DNA from 2 places in the Mesorhizobium sp. M0768 genome. Region 2 is predicted to be linked to the other one. Evidence: predicted binding sites of a transcription regulator. Region 2 holds the regulator's gene; the other holds the start of a gene.
What was found. Region 2 encodes HrcA, which represses chaperone genes, less so after heat shock. Its sites were predicted from a motif close to GTTAGCACTCNCNNNNNGNGAGTGCTAAC; they were not measured.
Positions count from the first base shown of each region.

Region 1 (7,634 bases), on a different contig from region 2:
GATCCGGCTGCGGCGATGCCGCCAACTGAGAAACCGCATGCCGGCAATTTCACGGCGGCGCGCCGCTATGACTATTCGTCCATTTTGGCGCTGCCTACAAGGGCGATGAAGGTTCCGCGCTTGCGCGAGGTGCCGAGCATTGGCAGTCGTCACATGGGACGCTTGTCCGCGATCTTTTTCGGGTCGCGGCCTATCATGCCGGCGTTGGCTTTCCTGTGCTTGTCGGCAAGCCTGCGAATGCGATCGAAGCGGCTTTCCTCGGCCACTTCGATTTTCGCCGCTGCCTTTGGCTTCGGGACGAATGCGATCATTGATCGATCTCCTTGCCGATGGTGCGCGCCGGGGAAGATACCCCGGCGGCTGTCTTTCAGGCTTGTTTCCGGCAGTGGCTGGTCAATAGCCGATGCCGCCGGGCGAAGCAGCGGCTTCCTTCGCCGGAACGTCGGTGATCATGGCTTCCGCCGTGATCAGAAGCGCCGCAATGGAGCCCGCGTCCTGCAGCGCCGTCCGTACCACCTTCGCCGGGTCGACGATGCCGGCCTTGATCATGTCGACATAGACCTCGTTCTGGGCATCGAAGCCCTGATTGTGATCCTTGCCCTCGGCGAGCTTGCCGACGACGATCGAACCTTCGACGCCGGAATTCTCGGCGATCTGCCGGATCGGCGCTTCGAGCGCTCTCGACACGATCGAAATGCCCGCTGTCACATCGGCATTGGCTCCGGTCATCCCGTTCAGCACAGCCTTGGCGCGCAGCAACGCGACACCGCCGCCCGGAACGATGCCTTCTTCAACGGCCGCGCGCGTGGCGTTCAGCGCATCGTCGATGCGGTCCTTCTTTTCCTTGACCTCGGATTCGGTGGCGCCGCCGACGCGGATGACTGCAACGCCGCCCGCCAGCTTGGCGAGACGTTCCTGCAGCTTCTCCTTGTCATAGTCGGACGTGGTTTCCTCGATCTGCCCCTTGATCTGCTGGACGCGCGCCTGGATGGTGGTCTTCTCGCCGGCGCCGTCGATGATCGTGGTGGTGTCCTTCTCGATCAGCACGCGCTTGGCGCGGCCGAGCATGTCTATGGTGATGTTCTCCAGCTTGATGCCGAGATCCTCGGAAATCATCTGTCCGGCGGTGAGCACGGCGATGTCTTCCAGCATCGCCTTGCGGCGGTCACCGAAGCCAGGCGCCTTGACGGCCGCTACCTTGAGGCCGCCGCGCAGCTTGTTGACGACCAGCGTTGCCAGCGCTTCGCCCTCGACGTCCTCGGAGATGATCAGCAGCGGCCTGCCGCTTTGCACCACGGCTTCGAGGATTGGCAGCAGTGCCTGCAGATTGCCGAGCTTCTTTTCGTGGATGAGGACGTAAGGGTCTTCCAGCTCGGCACGCATCTTCTCGGCATTGGTGACGAAATAGGGCGAGAGATAGCCGCGGTCGAACTGCATGCCTTCGACGACTTCGAGCTCCGTTTCGGCGGTCTTGGCCTCCTCGACGGTGATGACGCCGTCATTGCCGACCTTGTCCATCGCCTTGGCGATCATGGCGCCTACGCTGGTGTCGCCATTGGCGGCAATGGTGCCGACCTGCGCGATTTCACCTGAGGACTTGACCTTCTTTGCGCGCGCCTGAATTTCCTGGACGACGGCGCTGACGGCAAGATCGATGCCGCGCTTGAGGTCCATCGGGTTCATGCCGGCGGCAACGAATTTGGCGCCCTCGCGCAGGATGGAAGCGGCAAGCACCGTGGCGGTGGTGGTGCCGTCGCCGGCAAGGTCGTTGGTCTTCGAGGCCACTTCGCGCACCATCTGCGCGCCCATGTTTTCGAACTTGTCGGAAAGCTCGATTTCCTTTGCCACGGCCACCCCGTCCTTGGTGACGCGCGGCGCGCCGTAGGCCTTGTCGATAATGACGTTGCGGCCTTTGGGGCCGAGCGTCACCTTGACGGCGTTGTTGAGGATTTCGACGCCGCGCAGCATGCGGTCACGCGCGTCGGTGGAGAATTTGATTTCCTTGGCAGACATGATCTTTTCCAGTTCGGTTGTCGTGGCAAGGCGCTTGCAGCGCCTGAATCAAAGCTCGGAGCGTCCTTTGCGCGCGCGCGGGAGGGCGCGCGGCCTTCCAATCAGGCGGCCTTCTTGGCAGCCACGGTCTTGTCGATGATGCCCGTCTCGCTTTTTTCGATGATGCCCATGATATCGGCCTCCTTCATGATCAGAAGGTCCTCGCCGTCTATCTTGACCTCGGTGCCGGACCATTTGCCGAACAGAATGAGGTCGCCGGCCTTGACGTCGAGCGGGATCAGCGCGCCGCTTTCGTCCCGCGCGCCCGGCCCGACAGCGATCACTTCGCCTTCCTGCGGTTTTTCTTTGGCATTGTCGGGGATGATGATGCCGCCCTTGGATTTGGTGTCGCTTTCGGCGCGCCGAATGACGACGCGATCGTGGAGTGGCCGGAATTTCATGGGGACTCTTTCTGGGGCCAGCTTAGGCGGCCGCCCCTCTCTATAGGCGCCCTGGCACTCGATTGATAGGAGCGCCAAAAAATATTCATAGGGCACATGAAATATTGAACGTATTATCTTGCCTGGTTATCCCATGGTGTTCGGGCCTTGCCGAATATTAATGAAATTGAATTTCTATCTTTGAACACCTATTTTATGGTGAATTCACATTCACGACTTTCGCTGCAAGGGAGATTTTACCGATGGCCGAAGGCAATCAGAACATCATGGAAAAAGCTCAGGCCCGCTTCATGGAAAATCAAAAGAAGACGGCGGAGCGGAACAAAGCAACTGCCGAATATCTCTCGGAAGCCAAGGCGAGGAGCATCAAAACGGCAAGGCTGAGGGAATTGCGACTGGCCAAGGAAGAGGCGGACCGCGCGGCGGAAGCTCTGAATCCGGTCGCACCAAAGAAGAAGCGGGCGTCACGGGCAGTCAAGAAGGCCGTATCTGCATCGACGGAGGCGAAATCATGAGCCTGACATTTCCCAATCCCAGCCGCAGCTACGACGAGGCAAGCAAACGCATCCGCTTCGTCGGCCATGACGGGATGTTCCAGATTTCCTTCTCTGTCGCAACCGATGCCATCTCCAAGATGCAGCCGGGAACGGCGGCCTCAGAAGCTACCTACCTGGCAGCCTTCGACACGGCTTCCAACTCGATCCACGATGTCGCCAGGAATGCCTATGCCCGCACCCGCAGGAGCATATATGTGCTGACTGCGGCCGATTTTCGCTAGTCCGTCGCGATCCGTCCACAAGACGCTTTCTCAGGGCTTCCGGTCCGCCTTCGCTCGCCGCTTGACGTCGCGACCGTTCAGCCGGTCGACCATCGCGTCCGCATCGCGCGTGTTCAAACTGGCCGTGAGTTGCTGCTTGAGCTCGACCGGCTGGCCGGTGAAGACGTCGAAGACGGTCCAGCTGTGAGGATGTTCCATACGGAGCGCGTAGCGCTTTGCCATCTTGGGTCCTTTCGTTTCCGCCCAATCAATGAATGTCGCTCGATCAGGCCTGGGCGATGAAGAATACTGCCGCCACGACAAGCACCGTCCACAAAACGACGGACAGCTTCAGGGCCAGGCTACCGTACGCCGAGAGCACCTCCCGAGTGTGGTTGACCAGACTCTTGACGGTCATCGACATGGTCGACGCCGCAATCGCGACCGGCGGCGCCTTGGCCCCAAGCTTTCCGAAGACAGGCAGCAGCGACGGCTCGCGCACGAAAAACGACCTCGAATGTCTGGAAACCAGACATCGTCATAGCATCCTTTTTTCGAACTCCTGCATGCCAAATGACTTCGCGCAGGTTGGCATCACCCTCAAGGGTCCGTGGCGCGGACGGCCGGGGCGTCGCGCATTCCAGGAGCAGGGCTTATTGCCGAGATCATGAAGGTTCATAATCCGCATGAGACGCGCTGATTCGCGCTTTGGCGGGATGCCTTCATGCAACGCAGCTACGCAGCCGGGAGGTCGACGCGACGGACGAAGGGAAAGACGATGACCGCGCCGGCCGTCGAATTGCAGAAGGCCATATTCGAGGCAGTGAATGACGATCCCGATTTATCGGCGGCACTGGGCGACGCACGATTGTTCGACCGTGCGCCGGAAAATGTTGCGTTCCCCCACATGACCTTCGGCCGCACCAGCGTCTACGATTGGGCAACGGGAATGGAGAACGACGCAGAACAGTTGCTGACGTTGCATGTCTGGTCGAAATCAGAGGCCAGCAAGGAAACCAATGACATCATGGACCTTGTTAGCACCCGCCTGCGCGATACGGCTCTCTCGCTCGGCGAACATCGCCGCGCCTACCTCAAGCTCGAATTCGCCGAAGCCCGCTACGACGAGGACCTTTCGGCCCATCACGGGCTGCTGCGCTTCCGCGCCGTGATCAAGGACGAGGGCTGACCACCGGGCATTTTTTACAATCCGGCAATTTTGTTCTTGCTTTGTGCCAGCAGCTATGCTACTAATTCGGCTATGGTGCTGATGGCGCCAGCGACCCGCCGCAGAGGCGGGTTTTTATTTCCGGTCGGTTCGCCTGAATCTGCCTTCGGTTGCCGGATCGATTGTCGAAGTCGGGGCAAACCTGAAGCGATTGCCTTTCACTGCCAAACGATGCCCGGTTGTCGGCGAAGGATCGGAGGGCTAGGTTAAACTTGGCAATTTCGCGGGATGGGCGGCGAAATGGCAATCCGGTAATCTCGCGCTTCAGGGGTGTGGCGGGCATGCATTCGAGCGTTCACCGTTCATATCACGTTCAGCACCGGCGCGTTAGAACGCTGACCATGAAAACCCTTCGCTCCCACTTCCGGACCGCGGCACTGGCGCTGTCAGCCGCCGGTCTGCTTGCGTCGCAGGCGATGGCGATCCCCGTTGTCGTGCCCGAGCAGCCCCAACCGGTCGTCCTCGCCGCCTCCGACTGCTATGCGATCGGCCAGCAGGTGGCCGAGCAGAATGGCGGCACCTTGGCCAAGGCCTCGCAGTCGACACGCGGCGGCCAGCCGGTCTGCGTCATCGTCGTGCTGGTTCCGGGCAAGGAAGGGCAGCGTCCGCGTCGCTCGGAGATCGTCGTTCCGCTGAACTGAACCGTGCCGTTTCCCAGTCTGCCGGAATCGGCCTATATCTGAACAGCTTCAACAGGCCTTCCGCATGCGCGTACTCGTCGTCGAAGATGACAAGGATCTCAACCGGCAGATCGGCGACGCGCTGGTCGATGCCGGCTATGTCGTCGACCGCGCTTTCGACGGCGAGGAAGGGCACTTTCTCGGCGACACCGAGCCCTACGATGCCGTGGTGCTCGACATCGGCCTGCCGCAGATGGACGGCATCAGCGTGGTCGAACGCTGGCGGCGCGGCGGCCGCAAGATGCCGGTGCTGATCCTGACGGCACGCGACCGCTGGAGCGACAAGGTTGCCGGCATCGACGCCGGCGCCGACGACTACGTCACCAAACCCTTCCACATCGAGGAAATCCTGGCCAGGGTGCGGGCCTTGATCCGGCGTGCTGCCGGGCACGCTTCGTCCGAACTGACCTGCGGGCCGCTCCGCCTCGACACCAAGGCCTCCAAGGCCGACGTCGACGGCGTGCCGCTGAAGCTGACCTCGCACGAATTCCGCTTGCTTGCCTATTTGATGCACCACATGGGCGAGGTGGTGTCCCGGACCGAGCTGGTCGAGCATCTCTACGACCAGGATTTCGACCGCGATTCCAACACGATCGAGGTCTTTGTCGGACGGCTTCGCAAGAAGATGGGCATCGACATGATCGAAACTGTTCGCGGCATGGGCTACCGCATGCGTAAGCCGGAGGCGTAACGCGGAACCGCTGCCTACAAAACCCGCCGTCTCGAACACGCCGTCGCTGCGGTCATGGCCGCGTTCGGTGGCGTTTCGCGTCATCGCCTTTTCCACCGTCTGGGCGATCCTCACTCTGGTCGTCATCTTCACCTTGATCACCACGCTCTATCGCCAGGCCAGCGAGCGCGGTTTCGACAGCCTGCTTTCGGCGCATCTGTTCAACCTGATCGGCTCGGTCGGCGTTTCTGAAAGCGGCCAATTGACCGGCGCCCCCGACCTTGGTGATTTGAGGTTCTCGGAACCGAATTCCGGCTGGTACTGGTCGGTCGAGCCTGCCTCGGAAGGCGTGCACGGCGATCTCCATTCGTCGTCGATGACCAAGGCGATCCCGTCGCCAAGCGTTGCCGAGGTGCCCTTCAATGCCAGCTTCCAGCGCAGCTATTCAGCGGACGGCATCGAAGGCGAGCAGTTGGAGGTGTTCGAGAGCGAGTTCGTGCTCGATGCGAAAAACCGCGCCGCGCGCTTCCGCGTCATGGGCAACCAGACCGAGCTCGAGCAGGAAATCGCCACCTTCCAGCGGCGCCTTTTGACCTATCTGTCGCTGTTCGGCGTCGGCATGATCGCCATCAATGCGATTGCCATCCTGCTCGGCCTGCAGCCGCTGCGCCGGGTCAGGAATGCGCTTGCCATGGTGCGCGAAGGAACCGCGCAGCGCCTAGACGGCCGTTTCCCGGCCGAGATAGAGCCGCTCGCCAACGAGACCAATGCGCTGATCGAGAACAACAGGCGTATCGTCGAGCGGTCGCGCACGCAGGTCGGCAACCTCGCGCACTCGCTGAAGACGCCGCTTGCCGTGCTGCTCAACGAGGGACGGGCGCTGGGTGGCGCCAAGGGCCAGCTGATCGCCGAGCAGGCCGCTTCCATGCAAAAGCAAGTGGACCATTATCTGCAACGTGCCCGCGTCGCCGCGCAGCGCGACAGCGTCGTCTACCGTACGCCGGTGGCGCCGCTGGTCCAGCGCATGGTTCGGGTGCTGCAAAAGCTCAACCCGCAGACGGCGCTGTCGCTGTCGCTGCCGGCCACTGACATCGTCTTTGCCGGCGAACGCGAGGACCTGGAGGAGCTGCTCGGCAATCTGCTCGACAATGCGATGAAATGGGCAAGGAGCGCGGTCGCCGTTTCGGTCAAGCCAATCTCCAGCAAAGGTGGCGCTGGCACGGAAGGCGCAGCCAACCTGTTCGAGATCAGCATCGAGGATGACGGCCCCGGCATTCCCGACGACAAGGCGCGCGAGGTGTTGCAGCGCGGCCGGCGGCTCGACGAGACAAAACCGGGCAGCGGGCTCGGACTTGCCATTGTCGCCGACCTTGTCAACGAGTATGGAGGCTCTCTGGCGCTGGAACGATCCATCATGGGTGGATTGAAGGCGATGGTTCGATTGCGGAGCCTTCAGTAATGCTTTTCCAGATTGCTTTTCCAGGTGGCTGGCTGCGGCCAAATTTCCGACAAACATCGACATTATGGCCGCGCCAGCTGCTGACAGCGCGGCGGTCCAGCTCAAGAAAGCCGGTATTGGCATGAAGATTCGCGTCGCGCTCGTTTCCGCCCTGCTCGCCGTCTCCGGCTGCACGACGCTCGGCAAGGGCCCGGCCGTTACGGTGACGCCGGCCGCGACGCCCCCCAGCGGCGCCAAGGTGGCGATGACGATCATCTCCGCCATGGGCGGCGGCCTCGTCGGCGGTTCTATCGGCGCCGGCCTGAGCGAGACCGAGAAGCGCAGCGCGCTCGAGGCGGAATACAAGGCGCTTGAATACACGGCGAGCGGCCAGAAAGTGGCTTGGAA
Region 1 is NZ_JAMYPD010000010.1:130,718-138,351, forward strand. Features, by position in the region: gene NKI08_RS15765 (hypothetical protein) at 150-311, opposite strand; gene groL (chaperonin GroEL) at 394-2,013, opposite strand; gene NKI08_RS15775 (co-chaperone GroES) at 2,115-2,453, opposite strand; gene NKI08_RS15780 (hypothetical protein) at 2,696-2,968, shown strand; gene NKI08_RS15785 (DUF1488 family protein) at 2,965-3,231, shown strand; gene NKI08_RS15790 (hypothetical protein) at 3,262-3,453, opposite strand; gene NKI08_RS15795 (hypothetical protein) at 3,497-3,712, opposite strand; gene NKI08_RS15800 (DUF3168 domain-containing protein) at 3,989-4,399, shown strand; gene NKI08_RS15805 (hypothetical protein) at 4,780-5,079, shown strand; gene NKI08_RS15810 (response regulator transcription factor) at 5,144-5,809, shown strand; gene NKI08_RS15815 (ATP-binding protein) at 5,820-7,247, shown strand; gene NKI08_RS15820 (RT0821/Lpp0805 family surface protein) at 7,369-7,634, shown strand, end outside.
Region 1: NKI08_RS15775 (co-chaperone GroES) is a predicted target of HrcA. The motif match lies at 2,504-2,532, and genes of this name have one in related genera.

Region 2 (7,634 bases):
GAATTCCCTCGGGCCGGATTCGATTGCGCCAGCGCAGCAGGCGACACCGCCGTTCAGGAACGGCCGTCTTCGTAGGTAACGCGCCAGATGGTGCCATTACCGTCTTCTGTGACGATCACCGAGCCGTCCTTGGCCATCGCGACACCGACCGGGCGGCCCCAGACGGCGTCGTTCGAGATGACGAAGCCGGTCATGAAGTCCTCATATTCGCCGGTCGGCTTGCCATCCCTGAATTTGAGCCTCACCACCTTGTAGCCGGTCCTGGCGCCACGGTTCCACGAACCATGCATGGTGACGAAGGCGTCACCCTGATAATCCGCCGGGAAGTTCTTGCCGTCGTAGAAGGCTATATTCATCGGCGCCGAATGCGCCTGCATCAATACATCGGGGACAGTGGCCTTGCCGGCGAGGTCTGGCCGTTCGCCCTGATGGCGCGGATCCTCGTTATTGCCGATGTAGTACCAAGGCCAACCATAGAATCCGCCGTCCTTGACCGCCGTTGCAAATTCGAACGGCACATTGTCGCCGAGTTCGTCGCGCTCATTGACGACGCACCACAATGCGCCGGTGGCGGGCTGCACGGTCATGCCCGTACAGTTGCGCAGGCCGGTGGCAACAGTTCGGGGATTTTTCCCATCCGGGTCAAAGGCGAGCACATCGGCACGGCCGTCCTCGGAGCCCCAGGCCGCCCCTAGCGGCTTTGATTTGGCCCAAGCTTCGAGGCCGCTATCCGGCTCCTTGCCTATATCCTCGGCGACGTTCGAGGCGGAGCCAACCGACAAATAAAGCGTTTTGCCGTCCTGCGAGAAGGCGATGTCGCGGGTCGTGTGACCACCCGACGGGATTTTGGCGACAATGGTTTCTGGTTTGCCGGATGTCTTCAGGTCGCCATCGCGATAGGGGAAGCGGACGATGCTGTCGCTGTTCGCGACATAAACCCATTGCGGTTTGTCTCCTGGCGGATAGAAGGCGATGCCGTAGGGATAATTGAGCCCCTTGGCGAAGATCGCTTTCTCGATGGGCCTGGCGCTGCCCTCGGCGAGACGATAGACGCGTATTTGGTCGGCATGGCTGTTGGCAACAAACAGGTCGCCATTCGGAGCGACGCGCACGACACGTGGATTGACGATGCCGGATGCGATCATTTCAGCCGAAAAGCCCGACGGCAATTCTGGCTTGGCGCTTTCGGGCCGTTCCGCCACGCCGGCGCCGTTCGAAGCGGATTGGGCGGGGTCGGCTGCCGGCATGTCTCGCGGCCCAATCAGGCGTCGGACGCCAGGCCTGTCGGCGTGCCAATCGCCAAACGCGGCTTCGCCTTTGAGCACATTCTGGTCCGCCTGCTGGGCGGCTGCCGGTGTCGCAACAAGGAGGGCAGCGGCCAAGGCCGCAAAGCCGCCAGATCGGATCATCAACGTCCTCCGGGATTCGCCTCGAACAGGGGCAAACGGCATCAGGTATTGATCGTTCCAAGCGGCCGTCCAGCACACGAGGATTTGAAGCCGAACCCGTTCAGTTGCCAGAGGCGTAAAAGTCGTCGTCGAGGCGCTTTTCCAGCGCGACCAGATCGGCCGGCAGCGGTAAACCCATCGCCCGCATCTCTTGCAGCTTCTCGCGCAACTGCTCTTGTACCTCGTGCTGATCCTCTGGCTGGTTGATCATTTCTTCGAGCAGCAGACTGATCTGGGCCTTGAACGATTCCAGCGCCATTCTTTTCTCCTCCTTGCGGCGGGCCCGCGGCGGCTCCTAGCTCAGCATGCGCGAAATCAGCTGCGCCGTATAGTCGACCATCGGTACTATGCGCGCATAATTCAGCCGCGTCGGCCCGATGACGCCGAGCGCACCGACGACACGCGCGTCCTTGTCGCGATAGGGTGCCACCACCAGCGAGGAGCCAGACAGCGAAAACAGCTTGTTTTCCGAACCGATGAATATGCGCACGCCTGGGCCTGCCTCGGCGAGGTCGAGAAGCTGGATCAGCCCATCCTGCGTCTCCAGATCCTCAAACAGATGCCGCAGCAATTCTATGTCGGCCTGGGCAGTGACGTTTTCCAGGAGATTGGCGCGACCGCGCACGATAAGCCGCCCAGGCACGCCGCTTTCAGCGCCTGCCCAGACCGCCAGGCCCTTCTCGACCAGATCCTGCGACAGCGTGTCGAGGGCCGCCCTGGTCTCTTCCTTGATGCGGGCGATCTCGACCCGCGCCTCGGCCAGGGTGCGACCGCGGATATGGGCGTTGAGGAAGTTAGAGGCTTCGTGCAATTGCGAGATGGTGATGCCGGCGGGCAGATCGATGACGCGATTTTCGACGTCGCCGTTCTGCGAGACCAGCACGGCCAGCGCCTTGGTCGGCTCGAGCTGGATGAATTCGATGTGCTTAAGCGCCGCCTCATTCTTGGCGGCGAGCACGAGGCCGGCGCCGCGCGACATGCCGGACAGCATCTGGCTGGCCTCGGTCAGCATATGCTCCAGAGTTGCGCCCGAGCCGGAGGCGCGCACCTGGGCCTCGATGGTGCGGCGCTCCTCGTCGGAGAGGTCACCAAGTTCCATGAAAGCATCGACGAAGAAGCGCAGGCCTGCCTGGGTCGGCAGCCGGCCAGCCGAAATGTGCGGCGCATAGATCAGGCCGAGATGCTCAAGGTCGCTCATCACGTTGCGGATGGTGGCCGGCGACAGCGACGACGGCAGGATGCGCGACAAGCTGCGCGAACCGACCGGCTCGCCATCCCTCAAATAGGAATCGACGATGCGCCGGAAGATGTCGCGCGAACGCATGTCGAGCGATTGAAGCGCGGGCGATTGCAGCGCGTGCGACGGGAGCACGTGCGACTGCAAACCGGGATCGACTGCCTTTGTCATTTCGAGCCAAAACCTCCGCCCCGAAGATATAGACTTCCGCGGTGTCGGCGCAACCGGTCCATTTTCCTTTGCGCCTCACGCCCCGTGCGGCTACAAGCCGGCCAAGATTCCCCGGCCAAGATTCCGAAGAAAGAAAGAAGCCTGAATGCGCCCTTCCAAACGCCAATTCGACGAAATGCGCCCCATCTCCTTCGAGCGCGGCGTCTCCAAGCATGCGGAAGGCTCGTGCCTGGTGAAGTTCGGCGACACGCATGTGCTGTGTACGGCCAGCCTGGAGGAAAAGGTGCCGGGCTGGATGCGCAACTCCGGCAAGGGCTGGGTGACGGCGGAATACGGCATGCTGCCGCGTTCGACCGGCGAGCGCATGCGCCGCGAGGCTTCGTCCGGCAAACAAGGCGGCCGCACGCTGGAAATCCAGCGGCTGATCGGCCGCTCCCTGCGCGCCGTGGTCGATCTGCAGGCGCTCGGCGAGCAGCAGATCACCGTCGACTGCGACGTGATCCAGGCCGACGGCGGCACGCGCACCGCTTCGATCACCGGCGGCTGGGTGGCGCTCTACGACTGCCTGCGCTGGATGGAAGCCCGCCAGATGGCGAGCCTGAGCAAGGTGCTGAAGGATCACGTTGCGGCAATCTCCTGCGGAATCCATGATGGCCAGCCGGTCATCGACCTCGACTACATCGAGGATTCCTCGGCCGGCACCGACGCCAATTTCGTCATGACCGGCAAGGGCGGCATCGTCGAGATCCAAGGCACGGCCGAGGGCGAGCCGTTCTCGGAAGAGCAGTTCGCGGCGCTGATGGGGCTCGCCAAGAAAGGCATTCAGCGCCTGGTCAGCTTGCAGCAAATGGCGGTGGCTTAGCTGCGGTCAATATTGATGAGATTGGCGATCCTGTGACTCCTTCCGCAATCCTGGAATCAGCACTCTACGTGACCGACCTTGCTGCCGCGGAACGGTTCTATTCGGGCGTGCTCGGGCTCGATCTGCTCGGTAAGGTCGATGGCAGGCATCTCTTCTTCCGCTGCGGCGACGGCGTGCTGCTTATCTTCAATGCCGAGGCCACCAAAGTGCCGCCGCGGGCCGACGCCAAGCTGCCCGTGCCGCCGCATGGCGCGGTCGGCCAGGGCCATCTTTGCTTCGCCGCAAGCGCGGATGAAATCCCACGCTGGAAAGCGCATCTTGAGGCGAAGAAAATCGCCATCGAAAGCGAGTTCGAGTGGCCGCAAGGCGGCCGCTCGATCTATATTCGCGATCCCTCCGGCAATTCGATCGAATTCGCCGAGCCACGAATTTGGGGCATCTGATGCATTCGCCAACTATTCATTCGCTTGATGGGCATAAGATCATCGTCGCAAGCCACAACGCCGGCAAATTGCGAGAATTCGCCGATCTGATGGCGCCATTCGGCATTGAAGCGAAGTCCGCAAAGGAATACGGCCTGCCGGAACCGGACGAGACCGGCACCACTTTCGAGGAGAACGCCCTCATAAAAGCCTTGGCCGCCGCCAAGGCCACTGGATTGCCGGCGCTGTCGGACGATTCCGGCCTGTGTGTCGATGCGCTCGACGGCGCACCCGGCGTCTACACCGCCAACTGGGCTGAGACGCCGGACGGCTCCCGCGACTTCGGCATGGCCATGCAGCGCACGGAAGTGGCCTTGCAAGAAGTTGGCGCGATCACGCCTGCCCAGCGCAAGGGCCGCTTTGTCGCGGTCATCTGCCTGGCCTTCCCCGATGGCCAGGCGGAATATTTTCGCGGTGAGGTCGAGGGCACGCTGGTATGGCCGCCGCGCGGCGAGCTCGGCTTCGGCTACGATCCGGTGTTCTTGCCCGATGGGTCCGAGAAGACCTTCGGCGAGATGAGCGCGAAGGACAAGCATGGCTGGAAGCCCGGCCAGCCAACCGCATTGTCGCACCGTGCCCGCGCCTTCCAGAAATTCGCGCAAGCCCGATTGGCCGCCGTATGACCATGCTGCTCGACCGCAGGCCTGGTTTCGGCGTCTACGTCCACTGGCCGTTCTGCGCGGCCAAATGCCCGTATTGCGACTTCAACAGCCATGTCCGCCACCAGCCGGTCGATCAGGAGCGTTTTGCCCGCGCCTTCGAGGCCGAGCTGGCGACGATGCGCGGCCGCACCGGGCCGCGCGAGGTGACCAGTATCTTTCTTGGCGGCGGCACGCCATCGCTGATGAAACCGCAGACCGTGGCGGCGGTGCTGGATGCAGTGGCGAAGAACTGGACGGTGCCTGATGGCATCGAGGTGACACTGGAGGCCAATCCCTCCTCCGTCGAGGCCGAGCGCTTTCGCGGCTATCGCGCGGCCGGCGTCAACCGGGTATCGCTTGGCGTGCAGGCGCTGCACGACAAGGATCTGCGCTTCCTCGGCCGTTTGCACAATGTCGATGAGGCCCTGCATGCGATCGGCCTGGCGCGCGAGATATTCCCACGGCTGTCGTTCGACCTGATCTACGCGCGGCCCGGTCAGACGCCGGAAGCGTGGCAGGCGGAGCTCGAGCAGGCGATCGGCCACGCCGCAGACCATCTGTCGCTCTATCAGCTGACCATCGAGGAAGGCACGCCGTTCCATGCGCTGCATGCGGCAAGGAAGTTCATCATTCCAGACAATGAGCTTGCCGCCGATCTCTACGCGTTGACACAGGAGATCACCGCCGCGCGCGGACTGCCGGCCTACGAGATTTCCAACCATGCCAGGCCCGGCGCCGAAAGCCGGCACAATCTCACCTACTGGCGTTATGGCGAATATGTCGGCGTCGGTCCCGGCGCGCATGGCCGGTTCGTCGAAAATGGCCGGCGCGTGGTGACGATCGCCGAGAAAATGCCGGAGACTTGGGCCAATCTGGTCGAGGCCAAGGGCCATGGCGTTACCGGCGGCGAGATCCTGACGCGGTCGGAAGAGGCCGACGAGTTCCTGCTGATGGGGCTGAGGCTGGCGGAAGGCATCGACCTTTCCCGCTACGAGGCATTTTCAGGGCGCGGCCTGTCGACGGCACAGCTGTCGGTACTGCAGGACGAAGGCCTGGTGGCGCCGATCGGCAATGCGCGCCTGCGCGCCACGCCGGCCGGCATGATCGTGCTCGATGCGGTCGTGGCGGACTTGGCCAGATAGCACGTTGAAGAACGTTCTCTTCATCTGCAGCCAGAATCGCTTGCGCAGCCCGACGGCGGAGCAGGTGTTTTCCAAGCGGCGGGACATCGAGGTCGCTTCGGCCGGCACTAATCACGATGCCGACATTCCGTTGACGCATGAACTCGTCGCCTGGGCCGACATCATCTTCGTGATGGAAAAAACGCACCGCGCCAAACTGCAGCAGAAATTCAAGACAAGCCTGAAAAAGGTTCGGGTAATCTGCCTCGATATTCCCGACGACTATGCATTCATGGACCCGGCTCTGGTGGGCCTGCTGGAGGCGCGTGTCTCGAAGTATCTGGGTTGAACGATACATCGCGGAGCATGCGCAACCGCGCTTCGAGAACTGTCTCGACCGATCGCTAAGGTTTGCGGGGTCAAGCCTCGTGCTTGTGGCGGTGTTTGGCGCGATCTTTTTCGCTGGTCTCTCCGGAACGGACCGGCTTGATCTCGCTTTTGTCGCGTGAGGCATGGTGCTGGTCGTCTGTGGAATGTGACGCTGCGCCATCGCGGGCGCTTTTTGTTTCGAGGCGGGTGATGAAAATGTCGAAGCGATTGGGCATCGTCCGGTCAGTGCTCCATCGTGCGGGCGGTTTCGTTTGCGGGCTTGCTCTCTGCCGATCGCTGGCGTGCAAGCGGCTTCTTGGCTCTGCCATCTGCGGCTTCGGCAGGCCGGCTCTTGTCGCATGGTGCGGCGAAGCGTTTGCGGCCGGCATAGTAGGGTTCGAAAACGTCCTGTATCGTCAGGCTGTCCATCCTGCTCCTCCCGAGATCAGGGGTAAAATTCGCCGGCAACGGTTTCGTTCCCTACTGTGGCGAAGGCATGGCGGCCGGTTCACGTCGGCATCCCTTTTGGAACCAGGGCCTTTGCAACCCAGGCTTTTGCAACCAAGCGTGAGCCGTGCCAAACAGGGTCGAACGGAGTTGTGCAGGTGACCGGCGAATCGGCCAAACGCAGTTATGTGGTCGGGCAGACCGAAATCGCCGCCCGGCCGCTCGAGCCGGCGCTCTACCTGGTGGCGACGCCTATCGGCAATCTCGCCGATATCACGCTGCGCGCGCTGGAAACGCTCGCCGCCGCCGATATCGTCGCTTGCGAGGACACACGTGTCAGCCGCGTGCTGCTCGACCGCTACGGCATCCGCCGCCGCACCACCGCCTACCACGAGCACAATGCCGGCGAGGCCGGACCGAAGCTGATCGCGGCGCTGCTGGCCGGCCAAAGCGTAGCGCTGATCTCGGATGCCGGCACGCCGCTCATCTCCGACCCCGGCTACCGGCTGGTTGGTGAGGCGCTGGATCGCGGCATTCGTGTCGTGCCGATCCCCGGACCGTCGGCGCCACTTGCCGCGTTGACGGCATCCGGCCTGCCCTCGGACGCGTTTCTGTTTGCCGGCTTCCTGCCGGTGAAGACCGGGCAGCGGCTGACGCGGCTGGAAGCGCTGAAGGCGGTGCCGGCAACGTTGATCTTCTTCGAATCGCCGCGCCGGCTGGCCGAGACGCTCAGTGCCATGGTCGAGGTGCTGGGCGGTGCCCGCAAGGCGGCGATCGGCCGCGAGCTGACCAAGACTTTCGAGGAGATGCGGACCGGCACCCTGCAATCGCTCGCCAGCCATTATGCGGGAGCCGA
Region 2 is NZ_JAMYPD010000014.1:45,582-53,215, reverse strand. Features, by position in the region: gene NKI08_RS18810 (PQQ-dependent sugar dehydrogenase) at 54-1,409, opposite strand; gene NKI08_RS18805 (hypothetical protein) at 1,510-1,707, opposite strand; gene hrcA (heat-inducible transcriptional repressor HrcA) at 1,744-2,856, opposite strand; gene rph (ribonuclease PH) at 3,002-3,718, shown strand; gene NKI08_RS18790 (VOC family protein) at 3,751-4,161, shown strand; gene rdgB (RdgB/HAM1 family non-canonical purine NTP pyrophosphatase) at 4,176-4,823, shown strand; gene hemW (radical SAM family heme chaperone HemW) at 4,820-5,983, shown strand; gene NKI08_RS18775 (low molecular weight protein tyrosine phosphatase family protein) at 5,988-6,311, shown strand; gene NKI08_RS18770 (hypothetical protein) at 6,575-6,760, opposite strand; gene rsmI (16S rRNA (cytidine(1402)-2'-O)-methyltransferase) at 6,937-7,634, shown strand, end outside.